4 regions of the Afifella sp. H1R genome follow, and region 1 is predicted to be linked to each of the others. Evidence: riboswitches for the same ligand, from Rfam matches in the RefSeq annotation. Region 1 holds a riboswitch; each other region holds the start of a gene.

Region 1 (4,175 bases):
ACATAGGCAAATTCATCATAAGCCGTGAGGAAGATGAGCCGCGTGCGCGGCAGCTCGGCCTTGATGATCGCGGCCGCTTCCAACCCGTCCACGCCGGGCATCTTGATGTCGATCAGAATGAGTTCTGGCCGCTCGCGCCGCGCCAGCTCCACCGCCTCGGAGCCGTTCTTGGCCTCCCAGACATTGGCGAAGTCGAGCGCCTCAGCCGCCACGACGCGGCTGACCGTCGAGCGAATGATGGGCGTGTCGTCGGCCACCAGAAGGCCGGGCCGAACCGAGGACTCCTGCTGAAAAGCGCCTTGAAACATGGACGCAAAACGCTCAGTGCGTGCGAGCTCAAGCATTTTCAAGCTGCGCATAGTCGCCGAGTGGCCAGGAAAGCTCAATTCGGGTTCCCTCATTCAATCTGCTTGTTACTTTGAGATCGAAGTCGTTGCCGTACTCGCTGTCGAGCCGGGTGATAACACTTTGCAGTCCGAGAGCCGCGCGGCTGCGCTCCGCCTGCTGCAGGACACAACGATCGTTGTTGAGCGCGGCGACCTGAGCCTCGCTCATCCCCGCGCCGTTGTCATAGACCTCGATCAAGCCGCGATCGTCCACCCTCCGCGCCGAGACGCGCACGCGAACCGGCCGCGAGAGCGCTTCCACCCCGTGCACGATGGCATTCTCGGCAAGCGGCTGCAGAACCATGCACGGGACCGGCCAATTGCGCAGGCTTTCGTCGAGATCGACTTCGATGCTCAGGTGGTCGCCGAAGCGAAGCTGGTGGAGGCGCAAGCAGCGTTCGATCATGTCGAATTCTTCGCTGAGCGGCACCGAAGTGGCGAGATTGCGCAGGCTGTAGCGGAGGATGTCGCTCAGCATGTAAGCGACTTCCTCGGTCTTCACCGCCTTCTCCTCGAAGGCCGTGTAGCCAATGAGCGTCAAAGAATTGAACAGAAAATGCGGATTGACGCGCGCCTGCAACGCCCGCAACTGGGCATCCTGCAGCGCCTTTTCCGTGGCGGCTTTGGCTTTCACCTCTTTGAGGAGACGCGCCTGGATCAGGTTCGTCTTGCCAATCTCGATGATGTGGCTCGCCGCCAGCATCAGCATCTCCACGGCGGAATCGAGGCGATCTCGATCGGCCGCCGGCATGGCATAGACGGCTTCCTCAAGCTCTGCCGGAGCAATGCCGAGAGAATGGTTTCGGTCGAGCACGTTGCTGATCGTGCGCTCGCGCTCGTCTTCGAGCATCACCTGGCCGCACAAGAGGCAGCCGAGATATTCATCCTCGATGATGATCGGCGCGGCGACGTCGACGAGCCCGGCATGGCAGACATAAGTCGCCGGCCGGCCTGAGCGGTAGGCGGCGAGCCCCCCGCAGGCATCGCATGCATGACAACGCCGCAACCCTTCGGGGGTGGAGCGCATCAAACGACACACAGGCTGGAAATTGCTCGCTTTGGTGACGGGCACCCCGTCGCGATCAACCGTCACCGCGGCCATATCCATGGCCTTGGCAAAAGTATCCTGGATCCGCTGCAACGTCGGGACGTCGACGAAGTCCTGGATCCGCCACTTATGAGTTGGGAAATGCTCTTCCATCAGGATGACCGACCCGCCCAACGCCGAAAGATGACAAGCAAGCGCAAGCGCTGCCCGCCGTGATTTTCGTCGCTGGATGCAGACCCCGACATCCCTCGTTGTACGCCGACAGCCCACACAGCCCGACGCACATCACCGGCAGGTCTCCTGGCTCGCGGCACCAAGCAAGGGCTACCTTCCCAGCGCTCACGCGCCAGTGGCACTCCCAGCCCTGCTCTCCGCTCACAGTTGCGGGGGCAGCTACGGTTTCGGACCCTTTTGGGTACGCCTCACCGTATTCCCTTTTCATCCTCGCGCTCTCACGCTCGGAAACCGGTAACAGGCTTTTACTGGCGCCAACGGCGGCTTATGTCAAGTCGGCAGGGCCGCTAACGCTTTCGTTACCCACCGGCAATAGGAGAAAATTCTATTTTCGGTTTATTTTTAGCGCGTGCAGGTTGCTATCTGCCATAAAACGGCCACTCGAAGCTCCAATATTCGTAATATTTACATCGGAATTGGAGAATAATACTTCGATGTATGACGATTTCTACAGGCGCTCGCGCCCCGATCCGGCCATAATGCCGCACGTTGCCGGGCCTCGACACCCTCTTCGCCTGGCCTCAGCGGCACCACGCCGCGGGACGTATAGCGCCTTTCAGTACAGGATTTCTGCAACAGAGGCGGACTGCCCGTGTGCCGTCCAGCAACCTCCTCGGGGTCGCCTCCTCCGGGCCACCCCTTCGAGCACGGGGGTGGCCGATGCCGTCAAAGCCTCGGCCCGAACTATAGAGCCTGACCATCCCTGTCGAAGAAATGGCAATGGGCGGGATCGAAACTCAGCCAAACGCGCTCGCCCGTCGTCACATCGCTGATCCCAGCCGTCTCGACGGTCACGAGATCATCCTCGCCGATATTGGCATAGAGAAGCGTGTGGTTGCCGAAAGTCTCGACGACGACGATCTCGGCCGCAATACCTTCGGTTTTCTCGCGGCTGAACTTGATCTCATGCGGGCGGATGCCGAGCACGACATCCTCCCGATCGATCGCTGCCGCCGGCGCTTCCGGAAAAGCCATTTCGACCCCGTTCGGGAGCTTGAGGCGAGGACCTCCCTCCGCCGCTCCGGCGACGCGCACCGGCAGGAAGTTCATCTGCGGGCTGCCGATGAAGCTCGCCACGAAACGGGTCTTCGGCTTGCCATAGAGTTCGAGCGGCGTGCCCACCTGCTCGATGCGCCCCTCGTTCAACACCACGATGCGGTCGGCCAGCGTCATCGCCTCGGTCTGATCGTGTGTGACGTAGATCATCGTGGCGTCCATGTCGCGATGCAGACGCGCGATCTCGATGCGCATCTGGGCGCGCAGAGCGGCGTCGAGGTTGGACAACGGCTCGTCGAACAGGAAGACCTTCGGATCACGCACGATCGCACGACCGATGGCGACACGCTGGCGTTGTCCGCCGGACAATTGCCGCGGCTTGCGCTGAAGAAGCTCCGACAGGCGCAACATTTCCGCCGCTTCCGTGACCTGCCGCTTGATCTCCGACTTCTCGACCTTCGCCTGCTTCAGGCCGAAGCCCATATTCTCTTCCACGGTCAGATGCGGATAGAGCGCGTAGGACTGGAACACCATCGAGATGCCGCGCTTGGCAGGCGACAAATCCTTCACCGAACGCCCCTCGATCAAAAGGTCGCCGGAGGTGATCTCCTCCAGCCCTGCAATCAAGCGCAGGAGCGTCGACTTCCCGCATCCAGACGGTCCGACGAAAACGACGAATTCTCCGGGCTCGACACCAAGGTCGACACCGCGGATCACCTCCGCGGCCCCGAACTTCTTACGCACGCCTCGAAGTTCAACTTGCAGCTCTCGGGCCATGGCGGTCACCTCGTTCAACCGAATGCCGATGGTTTGATGACGGGGACGTTTTCGCCCGCCACAGGATTGAGACGGCGGCGCACCATGGCCGCAGCTCCGATGAGGCCGGAATCGTTACCATGCTCGGTCGCCAAGATCCGGGCATCATCAAACAGATACGGCCAGGTGTTTGCCCGAAGGTGGCGACGGATACGGTCCAGCAGAAAGCCTCCGGCGAGCGAGATGCCCCCGCCGACGACGCAAAGCTCGATGGCGGTGAGGTTGATCATCGTCCCGAATGCCTGGGCGATGTAGCGCCCCATCGTCTCGAACGCCGCGTCGGCTCGTGCATCACCGGCCAGAGCGCGTTCGCGTAAAAGGCTCATGTTGAGATCTTCGGCCGCTTCTCCGGTCTCCGCGGCATAGGCGGCGATGACGGCCTTGCCACCGGCGAGATCCTCAAACGTACCGTGAAGACCATAGCGTTCATACGGATGACCCGGCTCCAAAACCATGGCACCGAATTCCGGTGGCTTGCCATCACGGCCGCGCACGATACGCCGATCGATGACGAGGGCGCCGCCAATACCGGTGCCCACCGTGATGAGGGCAAAGCTCGAAACGCGCCTGCCGACACCGAACTCCAATTCGCCGAGCGTGGCAGAGATCGCGTCGTTGTCCGTTGCCGCGGGCACGTTCAGACGTCTGGCGAGCTCAGCCGCAAGCGAGCCGCCCTTAAGAAGCGGAACATTTCC
Region 2 (4,175 bases), 860 kb from region 1:
GGCGCTTTTGCGTGGTGATGAACTTGTGGCGACCTACGGAGAGTTTGCCGAACGGGCCGCACGGCTCGGGCGCGCGCTCAAAGAGGTGCATGGCGTTTCACCGGGAGACCGGGTCGCGATCTTCATGGCCAATTCGACCGAGTATCTGGAGATCATGTATGGGATCTGGTGGGTCGGCGCGGCCGCCGTGCCGATCAACCACAAGCTCCATCCGCGCGAGGCGGCCTACATCGTCAAGGATTCAGGAGCGGGTCTCGTCTTCATCTCCGAGGGAGACGAGGTGCTGGCGCAGCGGCTCGATGAGGGCGTGCGTCTGATCACCGCGCCGGGCAAGGCGTACCAGGAGCTTCTTGCCGCCGAACCGCTTGCCGCGCCACATGCGATGTCGTCGGATGTGCTCGCCTGGCTTTTCTACACCTCCGGAACGACCGGCAATCCGAAAGGCGTCATGCTCTCGGTCGCCAATCTGCAGGCGATGAGCTTTGCCTATTTTGTCGATGTCGACGAGGTGCACACCGAGGATGCCGCGCTCTATGCCGCGCCGATGTCGCATGGGGCGGGGCTCTACAACTTCATGCACGTTCTCCGCGGTGCCCGCCATGTCGTTCCAAAATCAGGTGGATTTGATGCGGCGGAGATCGTTTCGCTTGCCCGCTCGCTCGGCGGTCTGTCCTTCTTCGCCGCGCCGACCATGGTCCGCCGCCTCGTCCAGCACGCGAAGACGACCGGCTATGACGGCGAGGGGATCCGGACCATCGTCTATGGAGGCGGGCCGATGTATGTCGCCGATATCGAAGAGGCGGTTTCGCTCTTCGGGCCGCGCTTCGTGCAGATCTACGGCCAGGGCGAAAGCCCGATGACGATCACGGCTCTCTCTCGCGATCTCGTGGCCGACAGGACCCACCCGCGCTGGAAGGAACGCCTCGGCTCCGTCGGCACCGCGCAATCCTGCGTCGATGTGCGGGTGGCGGACGGCGACGGTCATACGCTCGCCCCGGGCGAGAGCGGCGAGATTTTGGTTCGCGGTCCGAGCGTCATGGCCGGCTACTGGCAAAACGAGAAGGCGAGCGCGGAATCTCTGCGCGACGGCTGGCTCTGGACCGGTGATGTCGGTGCGATGGACGAGGACGGTTTCCTGACGCTGATGGATCGCTCCAAAGACGTCATCATCTCCGGCGGCACCAACATCTATCCGCGCGAGGTCGAAGAGGTGCTCTTGCGGCATCCCGCCGTTCAGGAGGTGTCTGTCGTCGGCCGGCCGAGCCCCGAATGGGGTGAGGACGTCGTCGCGTTCGTCGTCGCACCGGAGAACGCGCCGAATGTCGAAGAACTCGATGCGCTCTGCCGCGAGGAAATCGCCCGCTTCAAGCGCCCGAAGGACTACGTCTTTCTGAATGAGCTTCCGAAGAACAATTACGGCAAGGTGCTCAAAATCGAGCTTCGCAGGCTGCTCAGCCAAGCATAAGCGAATCGGACGGGGCCGCGAACGCGGTGCGTCTGGCTCCACATGACCGAAGTCCGACGTATGCGTGTCTGAAAGATCGCGGGCGTGGCGCGCTTGCTTGTTTGAGCCTGCGCAACCGGGACAGAATGTGGCGCGCATCCGGCTTGACACTCCGACACCATCCAGCCTTTATCTCAGTCGATGGTTTCCAGCGAAACGAAGACTTCGCTGGGTGAAAAGGGAATACGGTGCGGTGTAGCCAGTAGGCGCCAAATCCGTGACTGCCCCCGCAATTGTGAGCGGAGAGCGACCCCGAACAATGCCACTGGGCGTGCGACGGACACCGTCTAGCGCCTGGGAAGGCTCGGGGAAGCAGAGACCCGCAAGTCAAGAGACCTGCCATCATCATGCAACCAGACCCGGCGGGGATGTCGGGGGAAGGATCGAGATGACAATCTTGTCGTCGACGACAATGCGCGAGTCTCTTTTCGGGCAATCCATTCCGCCTGCCCCCGCGGTTCTCTCTCGGAACCAGGATAGCAGACACAATGCACCGAAACGTCGCGATCGGCCTTGCAGCACTGGCCAGTCTTTCGCTCATCGACGCCGCGCATGCGAACGAAACCAGCTACCCGCTGAGCATCGACAATTGCGGACAAACCATCACGTTCGAGGCCGCGCCTGAGCGCGATGTCACGGTCGGCCAGTCTGCGACTGAGATTCTCTACTCGCTCGGCCTCGGCGACAAGGTCGTCGGGACCTCAGTCTGGTTCAGCGATGTGTTGCCGGAGTTTGCCGAACTCAACAGCGGCATCGAGCGGCTCGCCGACAACGATCCGAGCTTTGAAAGCGTCGTCGCCAAGAAGCCGGGCCTCGTTGCGGTTTCCTATGAGTGGCATATCGGACCGCAGGGCATCGTCGGGACCCGCGAGCAGTTCCATGACGTCGGCATCCCGACCTACATCCTTCCGACCGATTGCGTGAAAGACAATTCCGCTGGCGTCGATGGCACCAGGCTCGAGATGTACAGCACCGACGCCCTGTATCGTGCGATCCGCGAACTTGCGGAGATCCACGACGTCAAGGCGGAGGGTGAGGCGCTCATCAGCGATCTTTCGGAGCGCGAAGCCGCTGCGGTGGAGAAAGCGAAAGAAGCGAAGGCGGGCGACGTTTCCGCGGTCTTCTGGTTTTCGTCTGCCGAAATGGACGTCGATCCCTACGTCGCCGGGCGCAAGGGCGTTCCGGGCTGGATGATGGAAAAGCTCGGCGTCCGCAACGTCGTGGAAAGCGACGAGGAATGGCCGACCGTTGGCTGGGAGACGATCGCCAAGGCCAATCCCGACATCATCGTCGTCGCCAAGATGACCCGCCGCCGCTTTCCTGCCGACGACGTCGAAAAGAAGCTCGAATTCCTCAAGACGGATCCGGTCGCCAAGGAAATGGAAGCCGTCAAGGCGGGGCGGATTCTCGTTATGGACGCCCATTCCATGGATCCCTCCATCCGCAACATCTCGGCACTCGAGATGCTCGCCGATGAACTTCCCAAGCTGAAATAGCAGAGCCCGATTATGGCCACTCAACGACCCGGCCGCTGGCCGGGTCTTCTGACATCGTTGTCGTCGAAACTCGCAATTCTGGGGGCCGCTCTGATCCTCGGGGCCGCGATCGGAGAGACGCGAATCCCGCTGGAAACGGTCGGGCAGGTGCTTGCCATGAAGGTGTTCGGGGGAAGCTATCCTGTCGATCCGATCGATCAGGGCATCGTCTGGAATTACCGCTTCAGCCGGGCAATCGTCGCGGCCTCCTGTGGCGCAGGCCTGGCCGTCTCGGGGCTGGTGCTTCAGACGCTGCTGCGCAATGTGCTCGCTGACCCTTACATTTTAGGGATCTCTGCCGGTGCATCGACCGGAGCCGTGGCTGTCACCATCGCCGGCATCGGCGGTGGTCTCGTGTCGCTCTCGGCCGGCGCTTTCGTCGGCGCCCTCGTGGCGTTCGCGCTCGTCATCGCTCTGGCGCGGGCCGCCGGTGGCTTTGCGGGAACATCGACCGGTCAAGTGATCCTTGCCGGCGTGGCCGGGGCCCAGCTTTTCAATGCGCTCACGTCGCTGATCATCGCGCACTCGGCCAATGCCGAACAGGCGCGCGGCATCATCTTCTGGCTGCTCGGAAATCTGTCCGGTGTGCGCTGGCCTGATGTATGGCTCGCCGCACCCGTCGCGCTCCTGGTGTTTGTCATCATTACGGTCCATGCGCGGGCGCTCGATGCGTTCGCCTTCGGATCGGATGCGGCTGCCTCTCTGGGCATCAACGTATTGAAGACACAGGCGATCCTGATCGGGGCGGCCGCTCTGGTGACGGCCGTTATGGTCAGCATCGTGGGTGCAATCGGCTTCGTCGGACTGGTTGTCCCGCATGCGGCAAGGCTTCTGGTCGGTCCGCGCCATGGCCGGCTCATCCCGATGACGGCGATCACCGGCGCCGTTTTTCTCATCTTCGCCGACATCGTGTCGCGAATCATCATTCCGGGCCAGGTTCTGCCGATCGGTGTCGTGACGGCGCTCGTCGGTGCGCCGGCATTCGCGCTGATCCTGGTGCGCGGTCGCGGAGGGGCGCGATGACGCTGACGGCGCATGCTCTCGGCTGGTCCGCCGGCCGCACTCCGATCGTGTCGGACATCGATCTGACGATCGAGCCCGGCGAGTTTTTCGGTCTTGTCGGACCAAACGGCTCC
Region 3 (4,175 bases), 2.0 Mb from region 1:
AGCCGGCGGAAATCTCCGTCGCCCCGGTGTCGCGCCCGATCGAGCAGATCGCACAAAGCGTCATCAACGTGGCGAGTGCCGGCAAGCGCGACATGCTCGTCGATCTTCTCGGCACGGCCGATATGGAGCGGGCGATCGTCTTCACGCGCACCAAGCGCGGGGCCGACCGCGTCAGCCAGCATCTCGACAAGGCTGGCCTGCGCTCGGCTGCGATTCACGGCAATAAGAGCCAGAATCAGCGCGAAAAGGCACTCGGTGCCTTCCGCAACGGCCGTGTGTCCGTTCTGGTCGCGACCGATATCGCGGCGCGCGGCATCGACATCGACGACGTCTCGCATGTCGTCAACTTCGAGCTGCCGAACGTGCCGGAGGCCTATGTGCACCGCATCGGGCGGACCGCGCGCGCCGGCAAGAGCGGCATCGCGATCTCGCTGTGCGATCATTCCGAGCGGGGTCTTCTGCGCGACATCGAAAAGCTGATCGGCAAGAGGATCGATGCGCATGGTGCGGCCCCGCGGCGCGAGGCAGTCGCGACCCAGGCCGGGGCCGAGGTGGTCGGCGAAACCGATGAGGCGCCGTCTGCAGGCGTGCGCCAGCAGGCGGGCGAGCGGCGCGACGAAAGATCACGCCAGCCCGGCAAGCGCACTTCACCCTCACGCAACCGCCGGCGCTCGGGCAACAAACCCGCGGCCTTCGAAGCTCGCTCCGAGGGGCGCAACGAAGGGCGGAGCGACGGGCGGAATGAAGGCCGCAACGGCGATGCCCCGAAAGGCGGACGCAACCGCAGGCCGGAAGGTGCCGAAGGAGGCCGTTCGGCCAAGCGGGCCGAGGGCGGCGCGCCCAAGAGCCGCAAAAGTGGCGCGGATGGCCGGCGTGACGGGCCCCGCCGCGACGGCGGCCGCGGCAACGAGGGCGCCCAGGCCGGTCTGGAACGGATGCTGCGCAAGAGCGGCAAACCAAAAACCGGGGCCGGCGACAAGCAGGTCGCCGCGCGCTGAACGCCTGAACACGTTTGATTTTGAGAGGGCCGGCCGCCATGTGCGGTCGGCCTTTTTTGTGCCGTTGCACGCCCTTCGGCGTCGTCCGTTGCCGGCAAAGGAAAGTCGTGCCGGGCATAGCTGCTCAACGTGCACGGCATTGACAATTATGGCCATTCGCCGGCAGATGGGGCGTCAACGGTTTCCGGACGCAAAGCGACCGGATTAAAAGGGAACACGGTGAGGCGTACCCAGCAGGGACCGAAACCGTGGCTGCCCCCGCAACTGTGAGCGGCGAGCAGGGCTTCAACATGTCACTGGCGCATATGCGCTGGGAAGACGAAGCCACGCTGTGACCCGCAAGCCAGGAGACCTGCCGCTGACGCGCGACGCCGGGCCACCGGTGCCGCACCGCAACGGACGCCGGGGTGAGCGTCTGGCGGTGGAACGGCGCCAGGAATCCCATTTGCGCCCAATCCACGCCAAAACCCCGATCGTCCTTTCCGCATCACTGTCGCGGTTCGTCCGCCACAGTCATTGGAGAGACGATACGAATGAAACTTCGTAAGTTTGCCTGTGCCGCCCTCACATCGGCGGCGTTCCTTCTTCCCGCCGCAGCCGAAGCGCATTTTCAGCTGATCTATACGCCCGAGGTGAACCTCGCCGAGCCGGGCGACGTGCCGCTGAAGCTGATCTTCTGGCACCCCTTCGAGAACGGCCATGTCATGGATATGGGCGCGCCGGAAGAGTTCTACGCCGTCTTCCGCGGCAAGAAGATCGATCTCAAGGACAGCCTCAAGCCGATCTCCTTCGAGGGGCTCGAAAACAGCGCGCAAGCCTTCGATGCCACGCTGCCGGCCAAGCGCGCCGGCGATTACACGCTCGTCGTCGTGCCTCAGCCCTATTACGAGGAGAGCGAGGACATCTACATCCAGCAGATCGCCAAGGCCTATCTGAACCGGGCGCAATTGCCGACCGACTGGGCCGAGCCCAAAGAGCTTGCGACGGAAATCGTGCCGCTCGATCGCCCGACCAACATTCTGGCCGGCTCCACCTTCACGGGGCGCGTCCTGTCGGAAGGCAAGCCGGTCGCAGGCGCCGAGATCGAAGTCGAATACATGGCGGCCGAGCCCTCCATGGACGAGAACAAGCCCACCGAACCCAAAGCCTCGCCGATGCCGGGCGGTGCCGTCGTCGCGATGAGCGACGAGAACGGCTACTTCACCTTCGGCGTCCCGAAAGCCGGGTTCTGGGGCTTTGCCGCGCTCGGTACGGGTCCGAAGACGGAGTTCGAGGGCAAAGAGCTCTCGCAGGACGCCGTCATCTGGGTGCGCGCCTACGACGTCGAGTGACGGCAGGAGGGATCGATGCATATTGTCGACGGAGCTCTCGCCAATGACGTCGTCATCGGGGGAGCGGTGCTCGCGGCCGGGGGCATCGCGCTCGGCCTCAAATCGCTGACGGCGGAAAAAATGCCGGCCGCCGGGGTGTTGAGCGCGACGTTCTTCGTCGCCTCGCTCATCCATGTTCCGATCGGTCCCTCCAGCGTCCATCTCATCATGAACGGTCTGGCCGGGCTGGTGCTCGGCTGGGCCGCCTTTCCGGCGCTGTTCGTCGGGCTTCTTCTGCAAGCGGTGTTCTTCGGCTTCGGAGGGCTCACCGTGCTCGGGGTGAATACGCTCAACATCGCGCTGCCGGCGGTGATCGTCTATTATCTGTGCCGGCGGGGGATCGCCTCCAATTCGCTGACGGTCGCCGCGATTTCAGGCGCCATCGGCGGGGGGCTCGCGATCGCGCTGACGACGGCGTTCGTCGCGATCGCTCTGGCGCTGTCCGGCGACGAATTCATCCCGGCCGCCAAGCTCGTCTTCTTCGCCCATATCCCGATCATGATCATCGAAGCGCTGGTGACGGGGGCGGCCGTGGTTCTCGCCCGCCGCGTCAAGCCGGAGCTCTTCGCCACTTTCAATCGGTCCGCTGCCGAGGAGGTCGCGCTATGAGAAAGCTCTGCGCAGCCCTCGTTTTTCTGGCTCTTCTGCCCGCATCGCAGGCTCTCGCTCACAAGGTCATCGCGTCGGTCTATGCGTCCGGCGATGTCGTGGAAGGCGAGGTCGGCTTTTCCAATGGCGACATGGCGAGCGATGCGACGGTCGAGGTGTTCGACGACAACGGCAACAAGCTCGGCGAGGCGGTAACCGACGAGACCGGAGCCTTCACCTACAAGCCCGAAAAGGCGGTGCCGCTCGTCTTCAAGGCCAATCTCGGCGCGGGCCATGTGGCGCAGGTGCGGATGTCGGCCGAGGAGCTGCCGGAGATCGGCGGTGCGGAGGCCTCATCGCCGGCGCTGGTCGCTGCCGAAGCTGCGGCCGGTGCCGCCGAGCCGGCGTCTTCCGGCGACGAGACTGGGGGAGCGACCGCCCAAAACTCCGGCGTCGACCTCGCCGCGCTTCTTGAAGCACAGCACGAGATGATCACCGAAGCGGTGCAGAAACAGGTGATCCCGCTCCGGCGCGATATCGACGCCTATAAGGAGAAGCACGACATGCAGAGCATCCTCGGCGGGATCGGCTATATCTTCGGCATCTTCGGCGTCGCGTTCTATATCGCGGCCCGGCGCAAGATGACGGCGGCCTGACGATGAGCCACGTTCTCTCAGCCGGACGGCGTGCGCTCACCGATACGGGCGAGGCCAAGGGTACGCTGATCGATGGCATCGACGTGCGCACCCGCATCGTCGTTGCTGTCGCCTTCGCCATCGTGATGGTGAGCCTGCAGGATCTCGCGGTTTTGGCGACCGGGCTTCTGGCGGCGTTCTTCCTGATGCTGTCGGCGCGGCTGCCGGTCGCGCGGACGCTCAAACGCATGGCGATGATGGACAGCTTCATCATCTTCCTGATCGCCATGCTGCCCTTCACCGTGCCGGGCGATGCGATGTTCACCGTCTTCGGCTTTGCGGCGAGCTGGCAGGGGCTGCGGCAGGCGGCGGAGATCGCGCTGACGGCGAACGCCGTCATCCTCGCCTTGATGGCGCTCGTCGGCTCCACCGAGCCGGTGACGCTCGGCCATGCGCTGCGGCGTTTGATGGTGCCGGAAAAGCTCATCTACCTGCTGATGTTCACCGTGCGCTATGTCGACGTGCTGCAGCAGGAATATCAGCGCCTGCGCATGGCGATGAAGGCGCGCGGATTTCGCCCCTCG
Region 4 (4,175 bases), on a different contig from region 1:
CTCGCCGTTGTAATCGACCGAGACGTTGACGTTGGCGCGCCCCTGAAGGAACGCGTAGTTGACGACGAGGCTGGCGACGTTCTGCGGCCGGCGGATCAATTCGTCGCCGGTCGGGTCCTCGCCGTCCGTATAGGTGTAGGAGCCTGTCACCGTCAGATTGTCGATCGGCTCGACCGTCAGGGCGACTTCCACGCCATCGATCTTGGATTCTCCCGGCTGGTTGATCGAGGACTGGCCCGAGCCGGTGATGAGGTTGGAGATCTCCTGATTGAAATAGGTGACGTCGAGCGAGGCCCGGTTTGCCCAGAAGGCCTGCGTGACGCCGACGTCGAAGCCTTTCGCCTCTTCCGGCTCGAGATCCGGATTGCCGCGATAGGTGTTGGTGTAGCCGTAGAGTTCGAAGAGCGTCGGGTTCTTCACGCCGGTGCCGTAGGAGGCGTGGAGCTTGGTGCCGGTCTGGCGGAAATTGTAGGCGCCGGTCAGCCGGTAGGTGGTGGCATCCTCGAAGACGTCGTTCAGGTCGTGGCGGAGGCCCGCCGTCAGCGACAGGTCCTCAAACAGGCTCAGCTGATACTGGCCGATGAAGCCCGTCGAGGTGATGGAGCGATCGAAGGACGACCAGGCGCTGTCGGAGACGGCGCTGTCTTCACCCCGCTCGACCCCAAAGGTGAGCGTATGCCCGGCATTGGCGATGGCGGGCGTATCGAACATGAAGGTCGAGCGGTAATCGAACTGCAGCCGCTCGCCTTCGTAAGTGCTGGTCACCGTGGTCGGGTCGAGATCGCGATAATCGCGGGTCTGATCGGTGTAGGAGATGCCGGCGAGCTGCTCCCAGTGCCCGTCGAGGAGCGTCACCTTCGCCTGAGCGCGGGTGAAAAGCTGGTCGCCCTTCATGTCCTGATTGGAATCGAGCGGGCCGGTATGGCCGACGGAGGGCAGAAACCCTTCCGAATCGAGATCGGTGCGCAGGCGCGTGTAACGCGCGACGCCTGAAAGATTGAGCCAGTCGGTGACGTCGACGCCGCCCTTGGCGAAGAGGGTGCCGTTTTCGTAGCCGTCGTCTTCCCTGTTGCCGAGGCGTTCATCGGCAACCGAGATTCCATCCGTGCGCACGCCGGATGCGCCGGCGATGAAATCGTAGTTGGTGCCGGCCGTCCCGATCGTGGCGTTGCCGCTCAACGTCTTGTGCGAACCGGCTTCGAGGCGGCCCGTCAGATGCGTGCCGGGTTCGGCGCGCCGGGTGATGATGTTGACGACGCCGCCGATCGCATCGGAGCCATAGAGCGCGCTCTGCGGCCCGCGCAGCACCTCGATGCGCTCGATGTTGTCGGCAAGAAGATGCGCGAAATCGAATTCCGAACCGCGCGCCGGGTCGTTGACGGGGATGCCGTCGACGAAAATCTTGGTCTGGTTGCCTTCAGAGCCGCGGATGCGAAGCTGCGTGAACTGGCCGCGCGGGCCGGCCGCATTGACGATGACGCCCGGCACCTGGCGCAGCGCTTCCGTCGCGTCGTGGATGTTCTGCTGTTTCAGCTCTTCGCCGGTGATGACGGTCACGGCGCTGCCGACCTCCGTGAGGGGCGTCGCCGTCAGGTTCGCCGTGACGGAGAGTTCGGGGAGTTCGATGACGTCATCGTCCTGCGCGGCGGCCGGAGACATGCCGGCGGCGACGAAAACGCCGGCACAAACGGCGACGAAGCGTTGCGGCGGAACGCCTTCACGCGAGGGGCGGGAGAAAAACACAGGACGACCTCAAGGGCGGCGCACGGCCGGTTGGCACATCACCGCGATCGAGGACGCTTCATGCGCAAGGGCTCATGAAGTCTATCCCATCGGCACATCCCCGACCGACGTGACCGCGCGTGACCACGGTTGACGGCAGGTCTCCTGACTTGCGGGTCATGATCGCGTCGCCGCCTTCCCGGTACCCTCGGGGCCAGTGGCATTGTGACGAGCGATTCGCCGCTCACAGTTGCGGGGACAGTCGCGGATTTGAGCATCGCCCGCACCGCGTTCCCTTTTGAGCCTCTAAAGAGGCACCGTCGAAAGGACCGGACCACGATCGCGGCCGTCGCGTCAAGATGAATCGCAGGCGCATGAGCTTGATTGGAAGTCGCTTTCGCTTTTGACAGCGGCGGATGAAGCCTGCCGATGGCGCCCGGCGGCGCGGCCTCCTGCGAGAATGGATGGCTATGGGAGAGGGGGCAAAAGGCCGCAGAGGCGGCGCGCGCACGGCGCCTTTGCGGGGTTTCGTTGGGCTTCCCAAAGGTCGGGCGGATAGATTGGGCCTCAGAGGTTGCGCCTGGGCGATCGGCAGAAAGTTCGCCTTGACGGTGTGCGCTGCGGTGCGCTTGAGGCGGGAAGGTGGTCAGGCTCTGCGCCCCTGGGATGAGGTTCGCAGGCCTTCTGCGGCGGCGATACAGAGCAGCTTGAGCGCTTGGGATGGGGAGGTCTCGACATGATCATGGCAGCAGAACATTTGCGTGCTGAAACGGCGGAGCGCGCACAATGAACGCGCCGGAGACAAGCGCGGAGAACGCGTTGGGGCGTCCCGCCAACGGCTTCACCCGACTGATCGACTTCGTCTTTCCCGGCGACGCCAATCACCATGGCACGCTCTTCGGCGGCATCGGCCTTGCGCATATGGACAAGGTCGCCTTCCTCGTCGCCTCGCGTTACGCGCATGTCGACTTCGTCACCGCCTCCTGCGAACGCATCGATTTTCACGTCCCGGCGCATGTCGGGGAAATCGTCGAGCTGACGGGAAAGGTGGTGCGTGTCGGCCGCCGTTCGCTCGGTGTCGAGGTTGATCTCGTCGCCGAGGCGCCGCTGTCCGGCGAACGGCGCCTGTCGACGCGGGGCGTCTTCAACATGGTGGCCGCCGATACGTTGGAGCGGTATGGCGGCGCGCTGCCGCCCCTGTCGGACGAACCCGAGATGGCGGTGTCTGAAAGCGGCTCGTGCGAGATCGTCTTTCCCGATCAGACGAGCCATTACGGCAGCCTCTATGGCGGCCACGTCCTTGCCGCGATGGGCAAATCCGCGTTCGTCGCAGCGACCCGACATTGCCGAAAAATCGTCGTCATGGCCGCCTCGCAACGCGTCGATTTCATGGATCAGGTCGTCGCCGGCGAGATGATCGAGCTCAACCCCTCGATCGTGGCGACCGGGCGCTCCTCGATGACCGTCGAGGTGACGATGATCGCCGAGGCGCTCCTGTCGGAAAACCGCCGGCTGTGCGGCAAGGGGACGTTCGTGATGGTCGCCGTCGACGAGACCCACCGCCCGGTCGCGATCGCCTGAGAGCTTTTTGAAGCAAGGAGATTCCGCTGGTCGGATGCGGCGCGGCGGGCGCGAGCGTCACTCGTTTTCCGGCGCCTGATCCACGAGCTCACCCTGCCGCCAATAGGCGACGACGAGGTGGTCCTGCTTTTTCAGTCCGCGCTCGGTGCGGAGATGGTTGCGGATTGCCTTGAAGGCGTTGAACTCGCAAGCCGCCCAGACATAAGGCGAAGAGGCAGATGGCGGGAATTCGACGGCGCGGACGGCCTCGCACAGGCGAAGGCCCGGCCTGTCCGCGCCGCGGTGGATCCACTCGACCGTGATCGCGCCGTTGCCGATCGGCTGCTCCTCCTGAGGTCCGGCGACCTCGATCAAGGCGCGGCCCGGCGTGTCGGCGGGAAGGATCTCCAGAAATCGGCTGATGGCCGGAAGCGCCGTTTCGTCGCCGGCGAGGAGATACCAGTCGCGACCGCGCACGATGCTGCCTCCGACCGGGCCGGCAAGACCCGCCATCACGCCTGGCTGTGCGCGCAAGGCGAATGCCGTGCCGGGACCAGCGTCGTCATGGAGAACGAAGTCGATGTCGAGGGTTCCGGCGGCGGGGTCGCAGCTTCGCACCGTATAGCGCCGCAGCGCGGGCGTCGGCCTCTCCGGATCCCATTTCAGGAGACCGTCGCGGCCGACTGTCGGCCAGACCAGTTCGCCGCCCTCGGGCGGAATGATCAGACCGAGATGCAGGTTCTCGTCATCGGCGAAGCGGTCGAGGCCCTCGCCCGCAAAGGTGATCCGGCGCATATGCGGAGTGATGTCGCGCACCTTGCGGACGCTGACCGGGCGGAAGTTCGGCGGGGTTTCGATGTCGTCGCCGTCGCCCGCCCAGACGATCTCGGGCG

The links. Region 1 has a riboswitch for cobalamin ahead of L0F51_RS00905 (PocR ligand-binding domain-containing protein). Riboswitches for the same ligand answer to the same signal wherever they lie in the genome.
Region 2: it holds a riboswitch for cobalamin, as region 1 does, so the genes downstream of both, L0F51_RS04910 (ABC transporter substrate-binding protein) here and L0F51_RS00905 (PocR ligand-binding domain-containing protein) in region 1, are expected to answer to the same signal.
Region 3: it holds a riboswitch for cobalamin, as region 1 does, so the genes downstream of both, L0F51_RS10510 (DUF4198 domain-containing protein) here and L0F51_RS00905 (PocR ligand-binding domain-containing protein) in region 1, are expected to answer to the same signal.
Region 4: it holds a riboswitch for cobalamin, as region 1 does, so the genes downstream of both, L0F51_RS12630 (TonB-dependent receptor domain-containing protein) here and L0F51_RS00905 (PocR ligand-binding domain-containing protein) in region 1, are expected to answer to the same signal.

What each region holds. Positions count from the first base shown of each region.
Region 1 covers NZ_JAKEDY010000001.1:177,860-182,034, reverse strand. Annotated here, with positions in the region: gene L0F51_RS00910 (response regulator) at 1-344, opposite strand, end outside; gene L0F51_RS00905 (PocR ligand-binding domain-containing protein) at 337-1,587, opposite strand; cobalamin riboswitch at 1,707-1,919, opposite strand; gene L0F51_RS00900 (ABC transporter ATP-binding protein) at 2,353-3,441, opposite strand; gene L0F51_RS00895 (ROK family protein) at 3,456-4,175, opposite strand, start outside.
Region 2 covers NZ_JAKEDY010000001.1:1,036,606-1,040,780, reverse strand. Annotated here, with positions in the region: gene L0F51_RS04915 (class I adenylate-forming enzyme family protein) at 1-1,465, shown strand, start outside; cobalamin riboswitch at 1,630-1,863, shown strand; gene L0F51_RS04910 (ABC transporter substrate-binding protein) at 1,993-3,000, shown strand; gene L0F51_RS04905 (iron ABC transporter permease) at 3,013-4,062, shown strand; gene L0F51_RS04900 (ABC transporter ATP-binding protein) at 4,059-4,175, shown strand, end outside.
Region 3 covers NZ_JAKEDY010000001.1:2,210,048-2,214,222, reverse strand. Annotated here, with positions in the region: gene L0F51_RS10515 (DEAD/DEAH box helicase) at 1-998, shown strand, start outside; cobalamin riboswitch at 1,160-1,373, shown strand; gene L0F51_RS10510 (DUF4198 domain-containing protein) at 1,532-2,329, shown strand; gene cbiM (cobalt transporter CbiM) at 2,345-2,977, shown strand; gene L0F51_RS10500 (cobalt ABC transporter permease) at 2,974-3,612, shown strand; gene cbiQ (cobalt ECF transporter T component CbiQ) at 3,615-4,175, shown strand, end outside.
Region 4 covers NZ_JAKEDY010000002.1:205,688-209,862, reverse strand. Annotated here, with positions in the region: gene L0F51_RS12630 (TonB-dependent receptor domain-containing protein) at 1-1,743, opposite strand, end outside; cobalamin riboswitch at 1,860-2,059, opposite strand; gene L0F51_RS12625 (acyl-CoA thioesterase) at 2,509-3,303, shown strand; gene L0F51_RS12620 (siderophore-interacting protein) at 3,361-4,175, opposite strand, start outside.